Linked DNA regions of Streptomyces ficellus. The protein of the gene in region 2 interacts with the protein of the main gene of each other region in a pairwise test. Links are inferred from orthologs where the notes say so. Each region holds a gene or a part of one and is shown on either strand. Other genes may lie near its edges.

Region 1 (3,307 bases), 5.2 Mb from region 2 along the record:
CCCACGACGGCGACGTTCGCTCCCGGGACCGAGGCCCGGCTGGCCGTCGCCCGCCAGGTCGCCGACGCGGTCCTCTTCGAGGGGTACGTGCTCTACCCGTACCGGGCCTCCGCCGCCAAGAACCGGCTGCGCTGGCAGTTCGGGGTCCTCGTGCCACCCGCCTGGACGGGCGAGGCGGAGGAGCACGACTTCCAGCACACCGAGCTGCTGATGGAACCGAAGCGCGGTGCCACGCTGGCCGTGGAGGTCCGCTTCCTGCACACCCGGCGGCGGGCCGTGCAGCGGGTGTGCCCGGGCGGCGGCTTCGAGACGGTGGACGAACTGCGCCTGGACGACCGGGTGATCGTGCCGTGGGACGAGGGCGACGAGCAGACCGTCCGGGTCGCGGTGCCCGTGGACGCGCTGTCGGGCGAGGGCGTCGTCGTACCGTTCACCCGCCCGGCGGCGGAGGAGACCGAGCCGGTGACCGACGCCGCGGGGCAGGTGGTGGGCAGGCTGGTGCGCCGCAGCGAGGAGGTCGCGGGCGCGCTGCGGCTGTCGGCGGCCGAGCTGGACGGCCCGTACCGCACCCGGCGGCTGAGCCTGGTCGTGGAGAACACCAGCGGCTGGACGCCGGACGGCGCGGCCGACCGTGACGCGGCGCTGTCCCGGTCCCTGGTCGCCAGCCACGCGCTGCTGTGCCTGGACTCCGGGCGGTTCCTGTCGATGACGGACCCGCCCGAGTGGGCGCGGACGGCGACCGCCGCGTGCCGCAACCTGCACACCTGGCCCGTGCTGGCCGGTGAGCCGGGCGGCGCCGACCTGGTGCTCTCCTCCCCCATCATCCTGGAGGACCATCCGGCGATCGCGCCCGAGAGCCCCGGCGCGCTGTACGACGCGACGGAGATCGACGAGATCCTGGCCCTGCGCACCGCCGCCCTCACGGACGAGGAGAAGCGCGAGGCGCGTGGCACGGACGCACGGGCGGCGGCCGTGGTGGATCTGGCCGACTCCTTGCCCCCGGAGGTCCTGGAGCGGCTGCACGGCGCGGTGCGCAGCCTGCGGGAGGTGACCACCCCGGCGGCGTTGCCGGCGGGAGCCTCGGCGGAGGTGCCGGTGTTCACCACCCCGGCCGCCCCGGCAACCGCAGACGCCGGCACGCCGTCCGGGCATGTCGCGCCCGGCGGGGTCACCCGGCCGGACACCCCCTGGTGGGATCCGGGCGCGGACGCGGCCGTGGACCCGGCCCGGGACCACGTCCTCGTCGCGGGGCGGCCGGTGCGGGCGGGCAGCCGGGTCGTGCTGCGGCCCGGGCTGCGCCACACCGACGCCCAGGACCTGTTCCTCACCGGCCGGTTCGCCCGCGTGGAGGCGGTCCTGCACGATGTGGACGGCGGTGTGCACATCGCGGTGACCGTCGAGGACGACCCCGGTGCGGACATCCGCCGCGAGCAGGGCCGTTTCCTCTACTTCCAGCCCGACGAGGTCGACGTACCGGAGGACGCGTGATGGCCCTTCCACCGACCGGCCCGCGCACCCTGGTCGCCGGGGTGGGCAACATCTTCCTCGGCGACGACGGCTTCGGTGTCGAGGTGGCGCGCCTGCTGGCGCGTGAGGCCCTGCCCGGCGGTGTCGAGGTCGCCGACGTCGGCGTCCGCGGTGTCCACCTGGCGTACCAGCTCCTCGACGGGTACGACACGCTGGTGCTGGTGGACGCGGTGGAGCGGGGCGGCGAGCCGGGCACGTTGTACGTGATCGACGCCGCCGCTCCCGGCAGCCGCATGCCTGCCGGGGCCGTCCCCCTCGACGGCCACCGGATGTCCCCCGACGCGGTGCTGGCCCTGCTGGACACCCTGTGCGCGGGCACGGGCGCGAAGGCCCCGGAACGCACGCTGGTGGTGGGCTGCGAGCCGGCCACCGTCGAGGAGGGCATCGGGCTCAGCCCGCCCGTGACCGCCGCCGTACCGGAGGCGGTGCGGATGGTGACCGAGCTGGTCCACGCCGAAGCCGTCGTCTGAAACGCCCCCACCACACGGAGAGCTCCATGAACAAGGTCCTCATCGGCGGCGCGGCCGCCGCCACCGCCGCCGCGCTCGCCGCACTGGTCGCGGGCGTCCTGCCGGACGTCCGGCGCTACCTGCGCATCCGCCGGATGTGACCCGGGGGCGGCCGCGTGGGCCGAACGGCCTACGCAGCCGTGTGACCCCGGCGCGCCGGTCGCCGCCCGCCCTCGTCCCGACCGTGTAATGGGCGCCGGAGAGCACACCCCCGGGCCGGGACGGAGACCGATGCACGAGATGTCCGTCGCCCTGTCCGTGGTCGACCAGGTCGAGCAGGCGGCCCGCTCGCGCGGGGCGCGGGGCGTGGAGCACGTCCACCTCGACATCGGCGAGCTGGCCGGGGTGGTGTCCGACTCGCTGGGCTTCTGCTTCGCACTCGCCTGTGAAGGCACCGTCCTGGAGGGCGCGGCGCTCGTCACCCGGACCGTGCCCGGCAGTGCGCGGTGCGCGCCGTGCGGCCGCACCTGGGACACCGGGATGCCCCCGGACATGGTGTGCCCGGTCTGCGGCGCGGCCGCCACCGAGCTGGTGGCGGGCCGTGAGCTGCGCATCACCGAGGTGCGCTGGGCCCCCGGCGCCGCCGATTCCGATTCCCCCCGTGCAACCATCCTCGAGGAGAGCTGACGATGTGCCGTGTGGTCGACCTCCAGCAGGCGGTGCTCGCCAAGAACGCGATGGCGGCCGGAGTCCTGCGCAGCGAACTGACAGCCAGGGGCACGACGGTGGTCAACCTGCTGTCGAGTCCCGGCAGCGGCAAGACGGCCCTGCTGGAGCGTGAGCTGTCGATCGCCCGGGAGCGGGGCGTCACGACCGCGGCGCTGACCGCGGACCTCGCGACGGAGAACGACGCCGTACGGCTGTCCCGTTCCGGTGTGCCGGTCAAGCAGGTCCTCACGGACGGGCTGTGCCACCTGGAGGCGGACATGCTCGCGGGGCACCTGCACCAGTGGCTCCCGGAGGACACCCGCCTGCTGTTCGTGGAGAACGTGGGCAACCTCGTGTGCCCGGCGTCGTACGACCTGGGCGAGTCGCTGCGGGTCGTCCTGGCCTCGGTGACGGAGGGCGAGGACAAGCCGCTCAAGTACCCGACCGCGTTCGGGCTGGCGCACCTGGTGGTCGTCACCAAGTCCGACCTGGCGGTGCCCGCCGAGTTCGACGAGGCCGCGTTCCGGGCGCATGTGCAGCAGGTCAACCCCGGTGTGGAGGTCGTCCTCAGCTCCGTACGGACCGGGGAGGGCGCCGGTCTGCTGGTGGAGCGGGCGCTGGCT
Region 2 (4,008 bases):
TGACGTCCCGGGCCCCGGCCCGTTTGTCGCTCGTACCCGTTGTGGGCGTCCCGCTGGGGCGATGGGGGTCCCCCCTGCTCGAGCGGAGCCGAGAGCTTGGGGGAGGGTGGGCGCAACGGGACCGGGGCGGTGCCTGTCGTCGGTTCCCTGCGGGGCGGTGCCTGTTCCCGGTTCGCCTGCGGGCGGTGCCTCGTGCCGGTGACCCCCGTGGGTGGGGGGCGTGGCCCCTCCGGGCTCGCCTCCTCGGGGCCGGCGGCCTCGGGTTACGCGTAAGGGGAGCCCCGGTAACGCCGCCGGTCCCCTGCGGGGGCGACCCTGCACGGCCCCGCCCCGGGTACGTCGCCGGGTGCGGGAACGCGGAAGGGCCCGGCCACGGGAGGGTGGCCGGGCCCTTCGGGGCGGTTAGGCCTTGCGGAGGCGGAACGTGAGGGAGAGGCCCTCGTCGGTGAACGGGGCGCCGTAGGTGGCGTCCGCGTCGGCGGAGGAGAAGTCGGTCGCCAGGACCTCGTCCGCGATCAGCTCCGCGTGGTCCGCGAGGGCCGCGACGACCTCGGGGTCGGTGGACTCCCAGCGCAGGGCGATCCGGTCCGCCACGTCCAGACCGCTGTTCTTGCGGGCCTCCTGGATCAGGCGGATCGCGTCACGGGCCAGGCCCGCGCGGCGCAGCTCCGGGGTGATCTCCAGGTCCAGGGCGACCGTCGCGCCCGCGTCGGAGGCCACCGACCAGCCCTCGCGCGGGGTCTCCGTGATGATCACCTCGTCGGGAGCGAGGGTGATCGTCTCGCCGTTGACGTCGAGGGTCGCCTCGCCGTTGCGCAGGGCGAGGGAGAGCGCGGCCGCGTCGGCGGCGGCGACCGCCTTGGCGACGTCCTGGACGCCCTTGCCGAAGCGCTTGCCGAGGGCGCGGAAGTTCGCCTTGGCGGTCGTGTCGACCAGCGAGCCGCCCACCTCGGAGAGGCTGGCGAGGGAGGTGACGTTCAGCTCCTCGGTGATCTGGGCGTGGAGCTCGGGGGAGAGGGCCTCGAAGCCGGTGGCGGCCACCAGGGCGCGGGAGAGGGGCTGGCGGGTCTTCACGCCCGACTCCGCGCGCGTGGCGCGGCCCAGCTCCACCAGGCGGCGCACCAGGGCCATCTGGGAGGAGAGGGCCGGATCGATGGCGGACAGGTCCGCCTCCGGCCAGGTGGAGAGGTGGACCGACTCGGGCGCGCCGGGGGTGACCGGGACGACCAGGTCCTGCCACACGCGCTCGGTGATGAACGGGGTCAGGGGCGCCATCAGGCGGGTGACGGTCTCGATCACGTCGTGCAGGGTCCGCAGGGCCGCCTTGTCCCCGTGCCAGAAGCGGCGCCGGGAGCGGCGTACGTACCAGTTGGAGAGGTCGTCGACGAAGGCGGACAGCAGCTTGCCGGCGCGCTGGGTGTCGTACGCCTCCAGGGCCTGGGTGACCTGGTCGGTCAGCGCGTGCAGCTCGGAGAGCAGCCAGCGGTCCAGGACCGTGCGGTCGGCCGGCGCCGGGTCGGCCTCGCTGGGCGCCCAGTCGGAGGTGCGGGCGTACAGGGCCTGGAAGGCGACGGTGTTCCAGTACGTGAGGAGGGTCTTGCGGACCACCTCCTGGATCGTGCCGTGGCCGACGCGGCGGGCCGCCCAGGGGGAGCCGCCGGCCGCCATGAACCAGCGCACGGCGTCCGCGCCGTGCTGGTCCATGAGCGGGATCGGCTGGAGGATGTTGCCCAGGTGCTTGGACATCTTCCGGCCGTCCTCGGCGAGGATGTGGCCCAGGCAGACCACGTTCTCGTACGACGACTTGTCGAAGACGAGGGTGCCGACGGCCATGAGGGTGTAGAACCAGCCGCGGGTCTGGTCGATGGCCTCGGAGATGAACTGCGCCGGGTAGCGCTTCTCGAAGAGGTCCTTGTTCTTGTACGGGTAGCCGTACTGCGCGAACGGCATCGAGCCCGAGTCGTACCAGGCGTCGATGACCTCCGGGACGCGGGTGGCCGTCTCCTGGCAGGTGGGGCACGGGAAGGTCACGTCGTCGATGTACGGGCGGTGCGGGTCCAGCGACGACTGGTCGGTGCCCGTCAGCTCGGACAGCTCGGTGAGCGAGCCGACGCAGGTGAGGTGGTCGTCCTCGCAGCGCCAGATGGGCAGCGGGGTGCCCCAGTAGCGGTTGCGGGAGAGCGCCCAGTCGATGTTGTTGTTCAGCCAGTCGCCGAAGCGGCCGTGCTTGACGGAGTCCGGGAACCAGTTGGTGTTCTCGTTCTCCTGGAGCAGGCGGTCCTTGACAGCGGTCGTACGGATGTACCAGGACGGCTGCGCGTAGTACAGCAGCGCCGTGTGGCAGCGCCAGCAGTGCGGGTAGCTGTGCTCGTACGCGATGTGCTTGAAGAGCCGTCCACGGGCCTGGAGGTCGGCCGTGAGCGCCTCGTCGGCCTTCTTGAAGAACTGGCCGCCGACGAGCGGCACGTCCTCCTCGAAGGTGCCGTCCGGGCGGACCGGGTTCACCACGGGCAGGCCGTAGGAGCGGCAGACCTTGAGGTCGTCCTCACCGAAGGCGGGCGACTGGTGGACCAGACCGGTGCCGTCCTCGGTGGTGACGTAGTCCGCGTTGACGACGTAGTGCGCCGGGGCCGGGAACTCGATCAGGTCGAACGGGCGCTCGTAGGTCCAGCGCTCCATCTCGGCGCCGGTGAAGGTCTGGCCGGTGGCCTCCCAGCCCTCGCCGAGGGCCTTGGCGAGGAGCGGCTCGGCGACGAGCAGCTTCTCCCGGCCGTCGGTCGCGACGACGTACGTGACGTCGGGGTGGGCGGCGACGGCGGTGTTGGACACCAGGGTCCACGGGGTGGTCGTCCAGACCAGCAGGGACGCCTCGCCGGCGAGGGGGCCGGAGGTCAGCGGGAAGCGGACGAAGACCGAGGGGTCGACGACCGTCTCGTAGCCCTGGGCCAGCTCGTGGTCGGACAGGCCCGTGCCGCAGCGGGGGCACCACGGGGCGACGCGGTGGTCCTGGACCAGCAGGCCCTTGTCGAAGATCTCCTTCAGGGACCACCAGACCGACTGGACGTACTCCGGGTCCATGGTGCGGTACGCGTCGTCCAGGTCGACCCAGTAGCCCATCCGGGTCGTCAGCTCGGCGAACGCGTCGGTGTGGCGGGTCACCGACTCGCGGCACTTGGCGTTGAACTCGGCGATGCCGTACGCCTCGATGTCCTTCTTGCCGGAGAAGCCGAGCTCCTTCTCGACGGCGAGCTCGACCGGCAGCCCGTGGCAGTCCCAGCCGGCCTTGCGGGCCACGTGGTAACCGCGCATGGTGCGGAAGCGGGGGAAGACGTCCTTGAAGACGCGGGCCTCGATGTGGTGCGCGCCGGGCATGCCGTTGGCGGTGGGCGGACCCTCGTAGAAGACCCACTCGGGGCGGCCCTCGGACTGCTCAAGGGACTTCTGGAAGACCTTGGCCTCGCGCCAGAAATCGAGCACGGCGTGCTCGAGCGCGGGCAGGTCGACCTGGGCGGGTACCTGGCGGTACTGCGACATCGAATCCTCCGGCGGACTGTTCCTCGTTCCGTCGGAGGGACGAGAGCGCCTGCGCTGCGCGGCTCCCGCGGTACCACCCTCCTTGGCCCGGGCGCCTCGTGGGCGTCCTGAGCCCCCTCATTGGGGTCGCGATGCCGGGTCTACTGGCCGCGCGGTCTCCCGCGGGTGTTCTTCCGGCGGCTCCGGGGTGATGCTTCACGTCGCGCTCGCCCCCGGGCTCTCACCGTCCCCGGGTCGCTCATGGCTGCGTACGACGCTACTCGTCCCCATCCAAGCCTTTCGCTGCGCCCAGTGTAAGCGCCCGGCAAGGCAGCGGCCGACCGGTTTTCCGGGCGGGCGGCCGGGGTGCGGCCAGCGGTGCGGGGTGACCCGAATGGCCACACGCGGTCCGGCGGGCTCCGGGGCGGCCTCCGGGCGCGATCGGAGGCGGATTACCGGGCGGGGAGCTGGGCACAACGGATGCAGGCCGTCGGT

Evidence for each region.
Region 1: the proteins of ileS (region 2) and EIZ62_RS01475 interact in binary tests that used the Escherichia coli proteins (3 or more experiments, as listed by UniProt). The link is inferred for Streptomyces ficellus from one-to-one orthologs.

What each region holds. Positions count from the first base shown.
Region 1 is NZ_CP034279.1:320,358-323,664, forward strand. The notes cover bases 243-3,242. They hold EIZ62_RS01475 (hydrogenase maturation protease), read left to right. Parts: upstream 243-1,487; coding sequence 1,488-1,997; downstream 1,998-3,242. Other genes in these bases: EIZ62_RS01470 (hypothetical protein), read left to right, coding at 243-1,488; EIZ62_RS32895 (DUF6893 family small protein), read left to right, coding at 2,024-2,137; EIZ62_RS01480 (hydrogenase maturation nickel metallochaperone HypA/HybF), read left to right, coding at 2,268-2,663; hypB (hydrogenase nickel incorporation protein HypB), read left to right, coding at 2,666-3,242. Outside these bases: more of EIZ62_RS01470, read left to right, coding at 1-242; more of hypB, read left to right, coding at 3,243-3,307.
Region 2 is NZ_CP034279.1:5,486,532-5,490,539, forward strand. The notes cover bases 203-3,903. They hold ileS (isoleucine--tRNA ligase), read right to left. Parts: upstream 3,535-3,903; coding sequence 403-3,534; downstream 203-402. UniProt on the Escherichia coli protein: Catalyzes the attachment of isoleucine to tRNA(Ile). As IleRS can inadvertently accommodate and process structurally similar amino acids such as valine, to avoid such errors it has two additional distinct tRNA(Ile)-dependent editing activities.